4 regions of the Mediterraneibacter flintii genome follow, and region 3 is predicted to be linked to each of the others. Evidence: predicted binding sites of a transcription regulator. Region 3 holds the regulator's gene; each other region holds the start of a gene.
What was found. The regulator Rex, encoded in region 3, represses fermentation and respiration genes when NADH is low (regulators of the CRP and FNR family bind a similar motif). The targets are predictions, from matches to a motif close to ATTGTTAANTANTTAACAAT.
Positions count from the first base shown of each region.

Region 1: the regulator Rex is predicted to act here: its motif matches at 3,576-3,595, upstream of ACZ5C4_RS16870 (glycerol dehydrogenase).
Region 2: the regulator Rex is predicted to act here: its motif matches at 2,536-2,555, upstream of rsxC (electron transport complex subunit RsxC).
Region 4: the regulator Rex is predicted to act here: its motif matches at 2,180-2,199, upstream of gap (type I glyceraldehyde-3-phosphate dehydrogenase).

Region 1 is NZ_AP031405.1:3,541,424-3,546,578, reverse strand. It holds gene ACZ5C4_RS16885 (endonuclease III domain-containing protein) at 426-1,061, shown strand; gene ACZ5C4_RS16880 (TspO/MBR family protein) at 1,142-1,639, shown strand; gene ACZ5C4_RS16875 (DUF2383 domain-containing protein) at 1,783-2,214, shown strand; gene ACZ5C4_RS16870 (glycerol dehydrogenase) at 2,419-3,516, opposite strand; gene ACZ5C4_RS16865 (UvrD-helicase domain-containing protein) at 3,786-5,155, shown strand, end outside.
Region 2 is NZ_AP031405.1:1,954,151-1,959,305, reverse strand. It holds gene ACZ5C4_RS09190 (RnfABCDGE type electron transport complex subunit G) at 1-161, opposite strand, end outside; gene ACZ5C4_RS09185 (RnfABCDGE type electron transport complex subunit D) at 161-1,093, opposite strand; gene rsxC (electron transport complex subunit RsxC) at 1,108-2,427, opposite strand; gene ACZ5C4_RS09175 (CatA-like O-acetyltransferase) at 2,695-3,330, opposite strand; gene rpsA (30S ribosomal protein S1) at 3,506-4,603, opposite strand; gene ispH (4-hydroxy-3-methylbut-2-enyl diphosphate reductase) at 4,584-5,155, opposite strand, start outside.
Region 3 is NZ_AP031405.1:2,076,319-2,081,473, reverse strand. It holds gene abc-f (ribosomal protection-like ABC-F family protein) at 25-1,950, opposite strand; gene ACZ5C4_RS09845 (redox-sensing transcriptional repressor Rex) at 2,134-2,778, shown strand; gene ACZ5C4_RS09840 (NAD(P)H-hydrate dehydratase) at 2,894-4,393, shown strand; gene alr (alanine racemase) at 4,396-5,155, shown strand, end outside.
Region 4 is NZ_AP031405.1:2,231,783-2,236,937, forward strand. It holds gene ACZ5C4_RS10525 (phosphoglycerate kinase) at 1-970, opposite strand, end outside; gene gap (type I glyceraldehyde-3-phosphate dehydrogenase) at 1,086-2,099, opposite strand; gene ACZ5C4_RS10535 (histidinol-phosphatase HisJ family protein) at 2,251-3,069, opposite strand; gene mnmA (tRNA 2-thiouridine(34) synthase MnmA) at 3,066-4,136, opposite strand; gene nifU (Fe-S cluster assembly scaffold protein NifU) at 4,136-4,579, opposite strand; gene nifS (cysteine desulfurase NifS) at 4,618-5,155, opposite strand, start outside.

The sequences.
Region 1 (5,155 bases), 1.5 Mb from region 3:
TATGCAGAGATGGAAAAAGAGAATGAAAGAAATCCAGTTCCAATGGCGGAGGCATATCCATTTGTAAAGAATGACTGCTGGAGTCTGAAGGCAAAAGACATCAGCTATATGAAGGTGACGGTCTGTGCGGGAGAAGACGGACAGTTTGATATAAAAGAAATACGAAAGAAAATGGTGGGAAACAGAAGGGAGCTTCTATTTTATGTTGAAGGAGCTTTGCCGAATGAGGAAGGGCACATAAAGAAAGGAAATGGACAGGAAAGGACTGGCAGGAAGGGGTATAGAATAATCCCCAGTCATGCAGTAATGGAGCAGAAAATTTTGAAGTGCCTGCTTTTGGACGGAAATGTAGACTTGAAACGGTTTGATATAAAAGGCAGCTTTGTCGCAGATGTATAGAACAAAAGAAGAAAGGCGGAATACAAATGACAAAGAAAAAATTAGCGTTGGAAGTAATCGAACGTCTGAAGAAAGAATATCCGGATGCCGGATGTACACTGGATTATAATGATGCATGGAAACTTCTTGTGAGCGTACGTCTGGCGGCACAGTGTACGGATGCAAGAGTCAATGTTGTTGTGCAGGATTTATACGCAAAGTACCCGACGGTAGAAGCACTTGCAGCAGCGGAGGCAGAAGACATAGAACGGATTGTACGTCCCTGCGGACTTGGAAAGAGTAAGGCGCGGGACATCAGTGCATGTATGAAAATACTAAAGGAAGAATATGAGGGAAAGGTTCCGCGGGATTTTGATGCCCTTTTAAAATTGCCGGGCGTGGGTAGAAAAAGCGCTAACTTGATTATGGGAGATGTGTTTGGCGAACCGGCGATTGTCACAGATACACATTGCATCCGACTTGTAAACCGGATAGGGCTGGTAGATGGAATCAAGGAGCCTAAAAAAGTAGAGATGGCGCTTTGGAAGATTATACCGCCTAAAGAGGGCAGTGATTTTTGCCATCGGCTTGTCTATCATGGCAGAGAAGTCTGCACAGCGCGGACGAAACCGTATTGCAGTAAATGCTGTCTGGCAGATATTTGTGCCAAAGAAGGAATATAACCGCGGGTATGTCTGTTTTGTTCTATTTAGAGAAATAGGAAAATAGAATAAATAAAACAGATAAGGGACGGATTGAAAAAATGAAATGGAAGGCTTTGCTTTTGAGCCTGTTTCTTACCCTGGGAACTGGAGGACTGGCAGGTTTTTTGACATCGGGCAGTATGCAGAAATACGAGGAAATGTATCATCCGCCGTTGTCTCCACCGGGGTGGGTTTTCCCAGTTGTATGGAGTATTTTATATGTTTTGATGGCAGTGGCCGCATATCTGGTTTACACTGCTGTGCCAAATGAAGAACAAAAGAAAGAAGAAAAAGAACCGGCAGACAAGAGGAGCGTTTTAAAACTGTACTTAGTGCAGTTAGCAGTAAATGCAGTCTGGCCGGTTTTATTTTTTAACTTGAATCTGTATCTGACGGCAGCAGTATGGATTTTGCTGCTGTGGTATCTGGTATTTTTAACAGCAGAAAATTTTTATAAAATCAGGCATATAGCAGGTAAACTACTGGTTCCATATTTTATATGGGTTACATTCGCTGTGTATCTAAATCTTTCTATTGCTGTGTATACGTACTTTTGAATGTAAATATCCGTATGTCTTTAGCATATATATGTTCAAGCTGGCGAGCTTTACCTGACAAGGTATAAGAACTATAAAAAGTGCGCATAGTAAGAGAAAAACGGGGTATTTTTCATACAACGTGGAAAGAAGAGGTATATTGTATGCAGGAAAATACAAAAAAGCTGCTGGAAGAATGTAATTCGGGATGTAAAATGGCGATTGAAAGTATGGATCAGGTCGGACAGTACGTTACAGATGACAAGCTCAAGGGTGTGATTCAGGATTATAATACCAGACACAAGAAATTGGAGTCAGAATCTTCCAGGCTTTTAGCGCAGGAAGGGCAGGAGGAAAAAGAACCAGGTGTATTTGCTTCGACATTTTCCTGGCTGACAACAGAGATGAAGATGATGGCAAAGGATGACAATAAGCAAGCAGCAAAAATTATGATGAATGGATGCAATATGGGAATTCAGTCGATTACAGAGACTATGCACCAGTGTAAGGACGCTTCCAATGAGAGTATGTCTTTGGCAAAGAAGCTGGTGCGTACAGAAGAGGAGTTCATGGGAGAAATGAAAAAATTTTTATAAGTATAGGAGCATTATATCATAGGAAAGTCCTTCGGACTGACCTATGATATAAAAGCCCTTCGGGCAGTATGCGCACGCCGCAATAAGGAAATTTTACCGCTTTGCGGTATTGCGGCGGCGCGCAAAGTGTACAAGCCCCTCAAGATTAAGGGGCTTGTACACTTTGTTATGACCTAACGTATTTCTTTCGGTATAAAGAAAAGACTACTCACCTAAAAAATATCTTCCGTAGGCATCGGCAGCTTTGATTGCCGCAAATACAGTTTCAGGCGTTACAGTAAACGGCATATTATGCAGAGTGTCGGTTGGCGCACAGGCTGCTTCTGCTACCTTTCTAAGCTTTTCATCAGATATTTCTGTGATTCCCAGTTCTTTTAATGTGACAGGAAGTCCTAGTTCAATACACCAGTCAATAATGTCTTCCAATTCTTCAGCGGGGATATTTTCAAGTACAAGCTGTGTGATTGTACCGAATGCAACTTTTTCTCCATGATACATATGATGACATTCTTCCAGTACAGTAAAGCCGTTGTGGATGGCATGCGCTCCGGCGAGGCCGCCGCTTTCAAAACCGATACCGCTTAACAGTGTGTTTGCCTCAATTACTTTTTCAACTGCCGGTGTCAAAGCGCCTGCTTCCAGGGCAAGCTTTGCTTTCACACCTTCTTCCATCAGCGTATCAAAACACAGTTTGGCCAATGCGATAGCGGCGGAGGTAACATTGCCGCCTGCACATGTGGTTGCGCCGCTTGCTTTGCAAGCTCTTGCTTCAAAATAAGTCGCCAGTGCGTCTCCCATACCGGATACCGTTAAGCGGACAGGGGATTTTGCAATGATGTCTGTGTCCATGAGCACCATATTAGGGTTAGCGGGAAGGAAAAGATATTCCTCAAACACGCCCTCGTCGGTATAAATAACAGAAAGAGCGCTGCATGGAGCATCTGTGGACGCGATGGTTGGACAGATAAGAACGGGAACGGATTTATAATATGCTACCGCTTTGGCAGTGTCGAGTATCTTCCCTCCGCCAATGCCGATTACCATATCGCAGCCTTCTTTTTCTACAATGGCTGTCAGACGGTTGATTTCATTTTTGCTGCATTCACCGTTAAAGTAGTCAAATACAATTTGTGCCTGACTATTCTTAAATCCAGCTTCTACTATACTGCCGCATCGCTTATATCCGGAAGCGGTAATCAGAATCAGCGCTTTTTTTCCATACTTTTCGGCATATTCCCCTAACTTTTTTAATTCTCCTGCACCCTGCACATATTTGCTTGGGCTGATTAAAATATTTGCCATAAAAAGACCTCCTTAACTGACAAAATAAGAATTTTGATGATTTTACCTACATTGCTTATATTGTCATTTTTCTAACAATATTCTCATTTTAATCCTCCTTTTTCATACTGTCAAGCAATGTGGAGAAGGGAAAACAAAAAAGGTAACAGACAAAGAAAGGCTTTTTGTATGTCTGCGTATGTGTTTGCGACGGTTTTGCTGTACAGAAAGAAGAAAAATAGTTTATAATAAGAGGAGCATTTTATCAGTACAAGAGAGAAGGGAATAAGATGTATATTGCTGATTTACATATCCACTCTCGATACTCACGCGCTACCAGTAAGGACTGTACGCCGGAGTATTTGGATTTGTGGGCGAGAAAAAAAGGAATTCATATTGTAGGAAGCGGGGATTTTACCCATCCGGCATGGCGGGAGGAACTAAAAGAGAAGCTTAAACCGGCGGAGGATGGACTGTATGTACTAAAAGAAGAATATCGGATTTTGGATGATACAGCAGCAGACACCTTTGCACCGCGGTTTGTAGTCACCGGAGAAATCAGTTCGATTTATAAAAAGAATGGGAGGGTACGCAAGGTACACAGTCTGATTCTGCTTCCCGGCTTGGAGGCGGCGGAAAAGATCTCAGAAAAACTAGAAGAAATCGGGAACATTCATTCAGACGGCAGACCGATTCTGGGCGTAGACTGTAGGGATTTGCTGGAAATTATTCTAGAGCTTTGTCCGGATGCCATGTATGTACCGGCACATATTTGGACTCCGCATTTTTCTTTGTTCGGGGCGTTTTCAGGATTTGACACAGTGGAGGAATGTTTTGAAGATCTTTCCGATCATATTCATGCGATGGAGACAGGGCTGTCTTCGGATCCTCCTATGAATTGGAGAGTCTCTGCATTAGATCGCTATCAGCTTATTTCGAATTCTGACGCACATTCTCCGGCGAAGCTGGGAAGAGAGGCGAATCTTTTAGATATAGAACTGTCCTATGAAGGTTTATATGAAGGGATTCAAAGAGGAAAAGGACTGTACGGGACAATTGAATTCTTTCCGGAGGAAGGAAAATATCATATGGATGGACACAGAAAATGTAATCTGTGCCTTACTCCTTTAGAGACAGAGAAATACAGTGGAATCTGTCCGGTATGCGGCAGGAAGATTACGATAGGAGTTTCCCATAGAGTAGAACAGCTTGCGGATCGCATGGAGGGCTACATAAGGGACAATGCAAAGCCGTTTGAGAGTTTAGTACCGCTTCCGGAAGTAATAGCAGCATCAGTGGGACATTCTGCGTCCAGTACAAAGGTGCAGAGGGAATATCAGAATATGCTGCGGCGCCTCGGGCCAGAATTTGAAATTCTCCGGACAATACCGGCGGAAGATATAAGAAGTGTCTCCGGCAGGCTGATCTCGGAGGGGATTATAAGGCTGCGGAAAGGAGAAGTAGAGAGGATTCCTGGTTTTGACGGAGAGTACGGAACGATCCAGTTATTTGATGCGCGGGAGCTTGAAGAAACGGACGGACAGATGAGCTTCTTTGATATGCTGGAGATGGAAACAGAGAAAGTACAGAAGCCGGATACAAAAGCAGTAAAAAAGGCTGGGGAAGCTTCTGGCTTAAAGTCTGCTGCGGCTTTTGAATC
Region 2 (5,155 bases), 120 kb from region 3:
GAATCCGCATCGGAAAGCACCGCCTGAAATGCCTCTTGTTTCGCTTTTTCCTGCGCGGCCTGAATCGGTTTTTCAGTAATACCATATACAAGCCCGAGGGACAGTCCGGCAACCACCGTAATTGCGGTTAATATCAATGTATTCTTAACTATTTTATTCATTATTTTTCTCCTCCTTTACCAAATGGTTTGGGAAGCGTAACCTTTTCAATCAGCGGTACTAAAAGGTTACTGATAATGATCGCATAGGAAACCCCTTCTGCTGAACCTCCAAACAACCGGAACAGACCTGTCAGAATTCCCAGACAGACCCCATACAATATTTTACCGCTGCTTGTAATCGGAGACGTCACATAGTCTGTAGCCATAAACCATGCGCCAAGCATAAGGCCGCCGCCGCACAGATGCGCTGTAATATACTGCGCATCCAAACCATGCCCTCCAAAAATAGTGATAAAAATTACAAAGGTTACAATATATGTACCTGGAATCCGAAGATCAATGATCCCCATCAGGAGCAAAAACATAGCTCCTATCATGATCGCAATAACGGAGGTTTCACCAATCGTACCGCGGATATTTCCAATCAGCATGTCCATTGTATTGACAGCCTCACCAGCTTTCAGCTTTGCGAGAGGGGTCGCCCCTGTCACTCCATCATATACAAAATATGTCATTCTCCCAGTAAAGCAAATCAGGAGGAAGCACCTTGCTCCCAATGCCGGATTCATAAAGTTCTGTCCCAGCCCTCCAAAAAGCTGTTTTACAACAATGATAGCAAACACTGCGCCTAGTACTCCCATCCACCAAGGAAGGGTAGGCGGAAGATTTAACGCAAGCAAAAGCCCTGTTACAACCGCACTGAAATCTTTTATTGTAATCGGCTTATGCATTAGTTTCTCATAGATATATTCAGACAATACAGCGGCGGCTGTTGTAACAACCACCAAGAGCCATGCGTTCTCATGCCTAAAATTATAAATCCCGAATACAGTTGCCGGAAGTAATGCAATCACAACCATGAGCATAATATTACTGCTTGTCACTTTATCCCGAATGTGCGGTGAGGATGATACATTCATTTTTTCGTTCACTTTTTTCACCTCTCTTATTTTTTCCTCTTATTTGCCAATGCAATTTTTCTCATGGAGCCAATCGCCTGTTTTAACTGTCTTTTTGCCGGACAGACATAACTGCAGGAGCCGCACTCTACACATTCTAACCCATGCAGCTTTGTAAATGACTCCTCGTCCATCCGTTCTGCATAATCCGCCAGACGTGAAGGGATAATGCGGCTCGGGCAAACCTCCACACAGCGTCCGCAGTTAATACATGCTGTGGCAGGCGCCTTCGATACAATATCCTCTTTGAATGCTAAAATAGAAGAAGAGGTTTTCGTCACAGGAGCATCCAGTGAAACCATCGCAAATCCCATCATCGGCCCGCCGGAAATTAATTTCTGCGGTGCTTCTTTAAACCCTCCTGCCGCTTCTATCAGCTCTCTGTGGTTCGTACCGAGCAATACTTTAAAGTTTCCCGGATGTTCCACAGCATCGCCACTTACTGTCACAATTCTCTCTGTCAACGGTTTTCCTTCAATCACCGCCCTGTGTATCGCAATCATTGTTTCGACATTGTCCACAATACAGCCTGCGTCCGCCGGAAGCATAGTGGAATTGATTGCACGTCTTGTCACAGCATAAATTAATTGACGTTCTGCTCCCTGCGGATATTTTGTCATCAATATTTTTACTTCTATCCTCGGTTCATCCGCAGTCGCTTTACTTAACTTTTCAATGCAGTCCTTCTTATTATCTTCAACTGCAAAAACTCCCTTTGCTTTAGGAAACAAAGAAAGGATCACCTTCATACCACTTACCAGTTCTTCTGTATTTTCCAGCATACGGCGGTAATCTGCGGTTATGTAAGGCTCACATTCTGCACAGTTGGCAATGATATACTCGATTTTCTCTGGTTCCTTCGGGGAGAGCTTTACCTTTGTCGGGAATCCGGCGCCGCCCATTCCTACAATCCCCGCATTGCCAATCTTTGTTAAAATTTCATCGTTTGATAACTCGGAAAGAGGCTTTACTGGCTCATATTTTACCTCTTTATATTCTTCGTCATTTTCTATCACGATACACTCTACTTTGCTTCCGGCCGGATTAAAGTGCTGTTCTAATCCCTTGACAATTCCAGATACCGAAGCATACACAGGAGCAGAAACAAACCCGCCTGCCTCCGCTATCACCTGCCCCTTTAACACACGATCTCCCTTTTTTACAACGGGAGTTGCCGGAGCGCCTATATGTTGTGAAAGTGGATAGACCAACTGTCCCTTTGGAAGAATCTGCGTAATTGGCTGGTCTTTTGCAAGGCTTTTCCCATCATTTGGATGAATCCCGCCTTTAAATGTTAAAAGTCCCATTCTTTTTCCCTTCCTTTCCCTTCTTGTCTCACAATACATTTATTTTACTAAATTCTACATACAAAATCTAGTATTTGAAAAATAATAATTGCACATTTATCCATACATCTTGTCGATTTTTTAACATGTAAAAGCCCCATTTTATCTCTCCTTCATTCCAAATTACCCATATAAAAATATGTCCTGCCATAAGAGAGATTCTCCTGGCAGGACATATTTTTACATCCCTTATTCTATTATCCTTCTATCTTGCCGATAAGTTATGGACTATCGCGCAACGGCCGCAATTTCTTCGTTTAAAAAATCATAAAATTTAGAAATGTGTAAGCCGTCCACTAATGCATGATGGCATAGCACAGACACTGGAAGAAATATTTTTTCATTCTGTATAAAATATTTTCCCCATGTAATTCGCGGATTGCTGTCTGCCGGAATGGGCGTAGGGTTAATAAGCGCAGTATAAGAAACCCACGGGATTGTAGATATAAAAATTTTACCTAATATATCGTCTGCTTCCTCATTGATTGAGTTCTTTTGTTTTGCTTTTTCCTGTTCGTTTACAGCGTAATAAATATAATCCTCAAAGGAGCGATTACTGTCAAGGTCGCAGTAACAGTATGTGCCGTCACTTATTGCTACTGTATGAGAGGTTAAGCAATAATCATATTCTACAATCTGATTATTAAGAATCCTTTGCCTAAATTCCGGCACCCGATTTACAGATCTGGAAACACAATAGCAAATTGACAAAAAGAACGGAAGTTTTTTCGCCTTAATCGTTTTCATCAGATCTGTAATATATACATTTACTGTCAGTCCAACATATGGGTAGGCCAAACTATTAAAGTATTCAAAGTGATTTTTTCTTTTGTAAGTTTCCATATTTAAATATTTATAATCCATTTTTTATCCCCCTTCTTTCTTTCGGATATACAGACCGGACGTCACACCCTGCCGCATGATACCAGCGCAGAGAAAACAAGCCGCCGCCTTTTGAGTTAATCACCTGAACGTGCGCTCATGGCGCGTAAAAAATAAAAGGCGGTCACAATCACCGCCTTTTTATTTTACAATTTATTTATTCTTCTACACTTTCTTCGGTCTCAGCCGGCGCTACCTCTGCTTCTGGTTCTAAAGCCTTCATGCTCAGGCTGATTTTCTTTTCTGCTTCATTGAGATCCACAATTTTTGCTGTAATCTCCTGTCCGATAGTAAGAACATCCGAAGGTTTCTCCACATGTGCCCTGGAAATCTGTGAAACATGAAGTAACGCATCTACTCCCGGCGCTAGTTCTACAAATGCTCCGAAATCCGTCATACGTGCGACTTTACCCTGAATCACAGAGCCCACTGCAAAATCTTCTGAAGCATGCGCCCAGGGATTCGTCTCTGGGAATTTTAAGCTAAGCGCAATTTTTGTATCATGGATATCCTTAACAAGTACCTTCAGCGTATCTCCTACCTGAAATACCTTTTTAGGATTCTCTACTCTGCCCCAGGACATCTCTGAAATATGTAACAGTCCGTCCACACCACCTAAATCAATAAATGCGCCGAAATCTGTTACATTCTTCACAGTACCTTCCACCGTATCTCCAATTTGCAGTTTTTCAAACAGCTCTCTCTGTCTCTCTGCACGCTCTGCAACAAGCAGCTGCCTTCTATCTCCAATCACACGATTTCTGCGCGGATTGAATTCACTGATCACAAACTCAATCTCCTGTCCTTCATACTTGCTCAAATCCTTCTCATAAGAATCTGATACGAGGCTTGCAGGGATAAATACACGCGCTTCTTCTACAGTCGCGCATAAACCTCCGCCAAGAATTTGTGTAACCGTTGCTTTTAATACCTCTTTGTTTTCGTATGCTTCTCTTAATCTTTCATTGCCTTTTTCAGCAGCAAGACGCTTATAAGTAAGCAATACCTGTCCTTCACCGTCATTTACCTTCAAAACTTTAACACTCATCGTATCCCCGACTGAAACAACTGTCGTAAGGTCGATAGACGGGTCATTGGAGTATTCATTCTTTGTAATGATACCATCTGCCTTATAACCGATATTCAGGATAATCTCATCCGGCTTCACATCGATTACAGTACCTTCGACTACCTCTCCATTATGAATTGTTTTGAATGACTCATCTAACATTTGTTCAAAAGATAATTCTGACATTATTTTGAACCTCCTCAATTATATTGTTGGGCGTGGATGCCCCCGCTGTAATACCTACTGTTTCCACTGACCCTAATTGATTCAAATCCAAATCGTCAAGCGTCTGTATATAGTACGTATCTTTACATGCTTTGTTACATATTTCAAATAACTTCTGGGTATTGGAACTATGTTTATCGCCAATTACTATCATAGCATCCACCGCTTCTGCAATACTTCGTGCCTCAGTCTGGCGTTCTTTTGTAGCATTACAGATTGTATTTAAAACACTTACATCATAACTCTTTTCAGAAATAATTTCAACTAAATCTTTAAATTTATTGTAATTAAATGTCGTCTGTGCTACAATACAGATTTTTTCCCCTTTTTCGACAGAAAGTTTTTCAATATCTGCTGCATTTTGTATTACAGCAGACTCTTTTCCTGCCCATCCCTTAATCCCTTTTACCTCTGGATGTTCCGGATTTCCGATAATAATGATATACTTTCCCTGCGCACTCTCCCGTTCAACAATCCTATGTATCTTCTTCACGAACGGACAGGTCGCATCTA
Region 3 (5,155 bases):
GCACTGCTTGTTGCTTCGTTAAATTTATTCAGCTAAGGTTTCCCATTGTTCATATAGTTCTTCTAATTTACAATCGTTGCTGTGTCTTTCTTCGGAGAGTTCCTGGCAGCGAACGGAATTGGAGTATACTTCTTCCTGCGTCATTAGTTGATCGATTACCTGGTTTCGTTCTTCTAGAAGAGCGATTTGTTCTTCTGTCTTTTTTAAGGCATTTTTACGTTTCCGTTCTTTTGCCTGCAATTCTTTTTGTTCCTGCCAGCTTAACTTTGCATCGGAGGCAGGGACAGTAGTTGAGGCAGTGTCTGTGGGTAAAACGGCAGAAGAAGGGGCATATGCCGCGGTCAGTTCCTCTTTTTTTTCAAGATAATAATCATAATTTCCGATATAGTTTACAAATGTTTGATTTACAAGCTCTAAAATTCTGTTTGCGGTCTGATTGATAAAATAACGATCATGAGAAACATAGAGTACAGTGCCTGTATATTCGTTGAGAGCATGCTCCAGTATTTCCTTGGAAGTAATGTCTAGATGGTTGGTCGGCTCATCAAGAATAAGAAAATTTGCCTCTGACAACATAAGCTTTGCCAGAGAAACACGTCCCTTTTCTCCGCCGGATAACTTTCCGATGAGCTGAAAGACTTCATCTCCCGTAAATTGGAAAGCAGCGAGCGTGTTTCTTATTTGTGTATTGTTTAATGTCGGATAATCATCGGATATTTCATCAAATATTGTTTTGTCATCATGTAGGACATGGTGCTCCTGGTCGTAATATCCGATTTTTACTTTAGAACCAAGTGTGAAAGAACCAGCATCAGCCGAGATTACCTGGTTTAGTATTTTTAAAAGGGTTGTCTTTCCTGTGCCATTGTCACCGATGACAGCAACATGTTCACCGCGTTTGATTTCAAAGCTGACATCTTTAAAGAGCATCTTTGAATCAAATCCTTTGGAAAGCTGTTCTACAGTCAGTACATCATTGCCGCTGATGAAAGAAGGCTCTAATGTAAGATGCATTTCTGACACAGTTTCGGAAGGTTTTTCGACAGGAGATATTTTTTCCAGCATTTTTTCACGGCTTTCAGCACGTTTAATAGATTTTTCCCGATTAAAGGAACGGAGCTTTTCTATAACGGCCTGTTGGTGCTTTATTTCTCTTTGCTGGTTTAAATATTCTTTTAGCTGCGCGTCGCGGATTTGCTGCTTTTTCTCTGCGTAAGCTTTATAGTTTCCCGAATACATGCGTATATGCCCCTGTTCGATCTCAATAACCTTTGTCACAACTCGGTTTAAGAAGAAGCGGTCATGGGAGACAATAAATACAGCGCCTGTATAATTTAAAAGATACGTTTCAAGCCAGGAAATAGAGTGTAAATCCAGGTGGTTGGTAGGCTCATCTAGCAGTAAAATATCCGGCTGTGTAAGTAAGAGTTTTCCGAGAGAAACACGGGTTTTCTGTCCTCCGGAGAGAGTGTCTGTCCGTTTGGAAAAATCAGATTCCTGAAATCCAAGGCCTTTAAGAACTCCGGTAATTTCACTTTCATAGGCATATCCATTCATAGCTTCAAATGTGGACATCAGGCGGTTATAGGTTTCCAAACGTTCTTTTAATGCCTCTTTGCCTAGATTTTTTAATTCCAGCTCAATGGAACGAATTTGCTGTTCCATCTCTATAAGCTGGGATTTCGCTGTCTTTAATTCTTCATAAACAGTATTTCCTAAGGAGAGATTCTGATGCTGTGCAAGATACCCGATTGTTTTTCCCTTTGCAAGAATTACTTCTCCGCCATCGGACGGTTCTTCCCCCATGATCATCTTGAAAATAGTGGATTTGCCGGCGCCGTTGATGCCGACAAGGGCTGCCTTTTCCCTGTCCTCTATATGAAAAGAGCCATCCTGTACAATCAGATGTTCTCCGAATGATTTATTGATATTATGACATGCGAGTATCATGGAAATCCTCCTGAACGATTTTATAAGTCTGTGAATACTGGAATACAAAGAATTATCCTTCATATTATGACTTTGCATACGTAATCAATTATATCGAAAAACAAAGAAAATACAACTATAATTTGACATCATATTGACATTTTTATATAATAGGGCGTAGATAAAGTTTGGAGGGCGATGACTGTGGAAGAAAGAGGAATATCCCGTGCAGTGATTGGAAGACTGCCAAGATATTACAGATATTTAGGAGAATTGCTGGAAGCGGGAGTAGAAAGAATCTCTTCAAGTGATTTGAGTAAGAAGATGCGTGTGACGGCGTCGCAGATAAGACAAGATTTAAATAACTTTGGAGGGTTTGGACAACAGGGATACGGCTATAACGTAAAATATCTTTATACAGAGATAGGAAAGATACTAGGGCTCAACAGAGAGCACCCGATTATTATTATAGGAGCAGGAAACTTAGGACAGGCGCTTGCGAATTATGCTTCTTTTGAAAAAAGTGGATTTACTTTGAAAGGTCTTTTTGATGTGAATCCTCGCTTGGAAGGGGTTTCTATTCGTGGAATTCCGGTTCGAATGATGGATGATCTGGAAGAATTTCTTCAGAAAAATGAGATCGAAATTGCAATTTTAACGTTGCCTAAGTCTAAAGCGATTGAAGTGGCAGAACTGGTAATTGAGAATGGCATTCGGGCAATCTGGAATTTTGCGCATACAGATTTAAATCTTCCGGAAGATGTAATTGTGGAAAACGTACATCTTTCAGACAGTCTGATGAAGCTTTCTTATAATATCAGCCGTTATAATGAAGAGCATCAGAAATAACAGCGCCGGTACCGGCAGAGACGTGTAATCAGGATTTCCTTTTTACACGTTCTTTCATTTTTATGAGCAGGGAAGCTTGAAGCTGAAATATTTTCAAGAAAGAGAGGAAAAATTTATGCGGTATCTTCCAGATGGGGTGTGGATGCAGAAGGCAGATACACATACCATAGAAAATATTGGGATTCCATCGATGGTACTGATGGAGCGCGCGGCATTAAAGACGGTAGAGATTATGGAAAGGGAACAAATAAATCTACACAACGCATTGCTCGTGTGCGGAAGTGGGAATAACGGTGGAGACGGCTTTGCGATAGCACGGCTTTTAATGGAAAAAGGTTATACTCCTGCCGTTGTATTTGCAGGAAAAGAGCAGTCGTTAAGTGCACAATGCCGCTTGCAAAAAGAAATTATTGAAAAGCTGGGAATTGTGCCATGCACAGAAATTTTACCAGATGAATATACTGTTGTAATAGATGCGCTTTTTGGCGTGGGGCTAAGCAGAGAGATACAAGGGCATTATGCAGAAATAATAGAACAGATGAATCAGATACAGGCAGAAAAGGTTGCTGTTGATATTCCCTCGGGTATTCATGCAGGTAATGGCCGCGTGATGGGAACGGCATTTCAGGCAGAATTGACGGTTACATTTGCATGTGAGAAGCTTGGGTGTGTCTTATATCCGGGAAAAAATTATGCGGGAAAAGTAATTCCGGCAGAAATTGGAATCTGTACAGAAATTTTTAAGGAAGCTTCTTCTATGTGTTTTGCGTATGAACGGGACGATCTCTATAAAAACCTTCCGAAACGAAAAGCAGATTCCCATAAAGGAACCTATGGGAAAGTTCTTATGATTGCAGGAAGTAAAGGAATGGCAGGAGCAGCGTATCTGGCGGCAAAAGCTGCTTATACTGCGGGCGCTGGTCTGGTGCAGATTTATACTGTCCAGGACAACCAGGTGATCCTGCAGCAGCTTGTGCCGGAGGCAATTATCGAGGTCTATAGAGAGTATGATAAAGAACAGTTGGAGAGACTATTAGAATGGGCAGATATTGTGTGTATCGGCTGCGGTATAGGACAGAGCAAAACAGCTTCCTCCATTTTGACAGAGACATTAAAGCAAGTGAAGGTTCCCTGTATCATTGATGCAGACGGGTTGAATCTGTTAAGCCGTCATATGGAACTTTTAAAGGACGGAAAAGGGGCTTGGATACTCACACCACATATGAAAGAGATGTCGCGTCTTACAGGACGTAGTATAGAAGAGTGGAAAGAAAATCGTCTGGAAGGACTTGTTGCTTTTACACAGAAATATCCCGTAGTATGTGCGCTCAAAGACAGCAGAACGGTCGTGTCTGCCGAAGGGAAACAGTTGTTTGTAAACACAGCGGGAAGCAGTGCGATGGCAAAAGCCGGTTCCGGTGATGTGCTTGCAGGGACGATCACTGGACTGACTGCCCAGGGGCTGTCCCCTTATGAGGGATGTATTCTGGGGGTATATCTTCACGCCTGCGGAGGAGAGGAAGCAGCAAAAGAAAAAGGGGAATACAGTGTGCTGGCAGAAGATTTGATATGCGGTATACAGAGATGCCTGAAAAATGCGAAGGAGAGAAAATAATTATGAAATCATACAGCAGAGTATGTGCAGATATAAATTTGGATGCAGTTGCCTACAATATGGAGCAGATGAAAAACAGAATCGGTCAGGAAGCCAGACTTGTGGCAGTTTTAAAGACAGACGGATATGGACATGGAGCAGTTCCGATTGCGGAAATGTTAGAGGAAACGGAGTATGTATGGGGATATGCGACTGCATCATTAGAGGAAGCAGTTCTTTTGAAAAAGGAAGGGATAAGGAAACCAGTATTGGTTTTAGGCTGCGTTTTCCCAGAGCAATATGAGGAAATGATTCGCAACGAAATTCGGGCTACAGTATACACAGAAGAAAGTGCGGCGGCAATGGCAAGGATGGCAGTGAAAATGGGAAAAACAGCCTATTTTCATGTAAAAATAGATACCGGTATGGGACGGATTGGTTTTCCAGTCTGCAAAGAAAGCGTAGAACAGATTGCATGTATCAGCTCTTATGAGAATGTCTGTCTGGAAGGAATGTTTACTCATTTTGCGAAAGCAGATGAGACAGATAAAACGTATACGTTGGAACAGCACGAGAAATTTCAGTGGATGAAGCGCAAAATGGAAGAAAAGAATATTGACATACAGTATTATGACTGTGATAATAGTGCAGGAATCATTGATTTGCCTGCTATGCGGCATGATTTAGCAAGAGCAGGCATTGCCATGTATGGTCTGTACCCTTCAAAAGAAGTAAAAAAAGAAACAGTAAAATTGAAACCGGCACTTGAGCTTGTAAGTCATG
Region 4 (5,155 bases), 160 kb from region 3:
CCATCGGTCCGTTCCATACTACTGTCTTTGCTGTTTTCACTGTATCTGCATATAATTTTGCTGTCTCAGGTCCAATATCCAAGCCCATCCAGCCGTCCGGAATTTCATCCTGTGCGACAACCTTTGTATTTGCATCATTTGAAAAATCATCTGCAATCACGGAGTCAACCGGAAGAAGCAGGTTTACTCCCTTCGCCTTTGCCTTTTCAATCATGTCCAATGCATACTGGCAGTAGTCTTCTTCCAGAAGAGATTTTCCAACTTTGCCGCCCTGTGCTTTGCTGAATGTATAGCACATTCCACCTCCGATAATCAGAGTATCTACCTTCTCCAACAAATTTTCTATTACAGAAATCTTGCTGGAAACTTTAGAACCACCCAAAATTGCTACAAATGGTCTCTCTGGATTTTCAACCGCATTTCCAAGGAAGTCGATTTCCTTCTGCATCAAGTATCCTACCACTGCTGTATCTACATATTTTGTAACGCCTACATTCGAGCAGTGTGCTCTGTGCGCCGTTCCAAATGCGTCGTTTACAAATACATCACAGAGAGATGCCAGTTCTTTTGAGAATTCCTCCCCATTTTTTGTCTCTTCTGCTCTGTAACGTGTATTTTCCAAAAGAATGATTTCTCCGTCTTTCATTGCCTCTACTGCTGCTTTCGCATTTGGCCCTACTACTTCTGGATCAGCCGCAAATTTTACTTCCTGTCCAAGAAGTTCAGAGAGTCTTACAGCAACTGGAGCAAGAGACAGTTCCGGTTTCGGCTCTCCCTTTGGTTTTCCAAGATGAGAACACAGAATAATTTTCCCACCGTCAGCTACCAGCTTTTTGATTGTAGGCAGCGCTGCTACCAGACGATTTTCATCGGTAATCTTGCCGTCCATCAACGGTACATTGAAATCACATCTTACAAGTACTCTTTTTCCTTTTACATTGATATCATCTACTGATTTTTTGTTAAGCATTTTATCTTGCCTCCCTGTTTTTCATTATAAAAAAGAATGTGCTTTGCTGTACAAAAAGAAGTCCGGTCCAAATTAGACCGGACCCCTCGTGAGTCAATTTCTTTTATTTTCCGGATTACAGTAATGTTCCGAAATGTTTGATTGTTCTTACCATCTGGCTTGTGTAAGAATTCTCATTGTCATACCAGGAAACAACCTGTACTTCTGTTGTTCCGTTTTCCAATGGAAGAACCATTGTCTGTGTAGCATCAAATAAAGAACCATATTTCATGCCCACGATATCGCTGGATACGATCTCATCTGTATTGTATCCGAAAGATTCATTTGCTGCTGCTTTCATAGCGTCATTAATCTGATCCACTGTTACGTTTCCTTCTACTACTGCTGTCAGGATAGTTGTAGATCCTGTCGGAGTAGGAACACGCTGTGCAGAACCAATCAGTTTTCCATTCAGTTCTGGAATAACAAGACCGATAGCCTTTGCTGCACCTGTGCTGTTAGGAACAATATTGCAAGCTGCTGCGCGAGATCTTCTCAAATCTCCTTTTCTCTGTGGTCCGTCCAATGTCATCTGATCACCTGTATAAGCGTGAATTGTGCACATAATACCGGATTTGATTGGAGCCAGATCATTCAATGCTTTTGCCATTGGCGCCAAGCAGTTTGTTGTACAGGAAGCTGCGGAAATAATGTTGTCTTCCTTTGTCAGCTTTTCGTGGTTTACATTGTATACAATTGTAGGAAGGTCATTTCCTGCCGGAGCAGAGATAACAACTTTCTTTGCACCTGCGTCAATATGAGCCTGTGCTTTCGCTTTAGATGTATAGAAGCCTGTACATTCCAAAACTACATCTACACCGATTTCTCCCCAAGGAAGTTCTTTTGCATCTGCCTTTGCATAAATTTTAATTTCTTTTCCATCTACGATAATAGAGTCTTCCCCTGCTTCTACTTTATCAGCTAATTCATATTTTCCCTGTGTAGAATCATATTTTAATAAGTGAGCCAGCATTTTCGGAGATGTCAAGTCATTGATCGCAACAACCTCATATCCTTCTGCTCCGAACATCTGTCTGAATGCAAGACGTCCAATACGTCCAAAACCATTAATCGCTACCTTTACTGCCATGATTAATTCCTCCTAAGGTTTTAATAAATTATTGACCGGCTTCGCGGTCTTTATGGTAAATCCTCAACAATCCCCTAATAATTGTTAAAGATTCATCAACTAGACTCATTGTACTAAAACAAGAACAAAAATTCAAGTACTAAATGTATTTTTATGGAACATGCTTAAAAATCGGTTTTCTTTCCTTAAATTCTGTATAATATTCGAATCCGCAGTCCTTTAAGATCTTTCCCGCCTTCTGAAAATCATATGCAATATGTTCCGGACAGTGTCCGTCGGCTCCGATCGTAATAATCTCACCGCCCAGTTCCTTATACCGTTTTATTATGTCTGGATGTGGATGTGCGAAATTGAGCCCATACTTAAATCCTGCCATGTTCATCTCGATCCCTTTTCCCATATCGATTATTTTCCTCAAAATGTCATCAATATAAGACGCAAATCTTCTATAAGAATATTCCTGCGCCCCATGTGTCCCATACCGCACCACATAATCCAAATGTCCAAGCACATCAAAATCCTCCACAGACTCAAGGTCTTTTAATGTAGCTGCAAATGTCTCTGCATAGGCCTCTTCATCCGACTTATCCTGAAACATTTCTTTATAATAAGGATCTTTTCCGTTTACTACATGGACAGAACCGATCACAAAATCAAACGGATACCGGTTTACCAGTTCTTTATAGTACTGGCCTAAATGCGGCTGAAGGCCCAGCTCGATTCCAATACGAATTTCTATCCTGCCGGCATATTCCTTTTGAAGCTTTGTAAGTATGCGAAAATATTCCTCTAAGTCAAACTCAAATTTTTGCCCCTGCATTTCTCTATGTTCTGGATAATCCCTGTCATTATGGTCAGTGATGCAGATTGTTTTCAGTCCCTTTTCCATAGCTCCTTCCACCATTTTACGGGCAGGTACATCGCAATCCCCTGAAAATGCCGTATGCATATGAAAATCACTTCGTATCATAGTATGGTTCCTCCCCCTAAAACATATTCATCCTGATAGAAAACAACTGCCTGTCCGGGTGTTACAGCGCGCTGTGGTTCCTCAAAGGTACAGACTACTTCATCTTCACTTGTCTTTTCTATTGTACACCATGCGCCTTTATGATTATATCTGATTTTTGCAAAAACCCGCACCGGCTCTTCGATATCCTCCACAGCCATAAAATTCAGCTGATTTGCGCGCAGCGTGCTCGTCAATGACTGTGCATGTGTTCCAATCACCACTTCGTTCGTCTCCGGACGAATTTCCAGCACAAATACCGGATAGCCCAGCGAAAGTCCAAGCCCTTTTCTCTGTCCTACTGTATAGTGTGTAATTCCTTTATGCTTCCCTAAAATTTTTCCTTCTAAAGTCACAAAATTTCCTTCTGGTATTGGAAATTCTGTATTTTCTTCTATATAAGAAGCGTAGTCTCCGTCAGGTACAAAGCAAATGTCCTGGCTGTCCGGCTTATCTGCCGTCTTAAGATGTATCTTGGCGGCAATTTCACGCACTTTTTCTTTGCTGTAACGTCCTATCGGCATCAAAGTCCTTTTTAACTGTTCCTGTGTCAGATTATACAGTGCATAGGTCTGATCCTTTTTTAAATTTTCTGAGCGCTTCAATACATATCTTCCGTTTTTCAGTTGTTCTATCTGCGCATAGTGTCCGGTCGCTATATAATCTGCCCCGATCGCAAGGCTTCTTTCCAGAAGAGATTCCCATTTTACATATCGGTTGCAGGCAATACAGGGGTTCGGAGTTTTTCCCTGTAAATAAGAATTCACAAAGTAATCTATTACATTTTTTTTAAACACATCTTTAAAATTCATAACATAATATGGAATATCCAGCGCCGCTGCCACACGTCTTGCATCGTCCACCGCACTTAATCCGCAGCAGCCCGCATTCTCTTCCATGACTGTCTGCTCTTCGTCCTGCCAGATTTGCATAGTAACCCCGATCACATCATACCCCTGCTCTTTTAAAAGATAAGCGGCGACAGAAGAATCTACGCCTCCCGACATTCCCACTACTACTTTACTCATTAGTATTCTTCTTCCTCTTCTTCCTCGCCCTCATGGATATCTGACTTTGGCTTTTCCAAACCTTCTATTTCAATCCCATGTTTCTGTGCATAATCCCAAAGGGCTGCATGAATTGCCTCCTCTGCCAGGAGAGAGCAGTGCACCTTTACCGGCGGAAGTCCGTCGAGCGCTTCCATCACCGCCTTATTTGTCACCTGCAACGCTTCATAAATTGTTTTTCCTTTTACCAGTTCCGTCGCCATGCTGCTTGTAGCAACTGCTGCTCCGCATCCAAACGTCTTAAATTTTACATCTCTGATAATCTGGTTGTCATCTACATCCAGATAAATTCTCATAATATCCCCGCATTTTGCATTTCCTACCGTACCGACTCCACTTGCATTCTCGATTTCTCCTACATTTCTCGGATTCTGAAAATGATCCATTACTTTTTCTGTATACATACTAATCAACCTCCTGATTCTCTCTATTATTCTCTCTTTTATTTGTTTGCCTGTTTCCTCACAAAATCCTCATATAGAGGGGACATACTGCGAAGATGCTCTACTATCTTTTTCAATTCTTCCACCACATAATCAATATCGTCCTTCGTCGTATCTGCTCCCAGCGTCATGCGTAAGGATCCATGTGCGATTTCATGTGGAAGCCCGATCGCCAGAAGTACATGAGAAGGATCCAGAGAACCGGAAGTACATGCAGAGCCGCTGGACGCGCAGATCCCTTTCATATCCAGCATAATCAAAAGAGATTCTCCCTCGATAAACCGGAAGCTGAAATTCACATTGTTAGGGAGTCTTTTTGTTCTGTCTCCATTGAGTCTGCAATAAGGAATCTCTTTTTCAATTCTTTCAATCATATAATCTCTTAAAGCTCTTTCCGCCCCAGTTCTCTCCTCCATAGAATCCGCTGCCAGCTGGGCCGCTTTTCCCAGTCCTATAATACCCGGCACATTTTCTGTCCCTGCGCGGCGTTTTCTCTCCTGTGCGCCTCCATGAATAAACGAACGGATTTTTACGCCT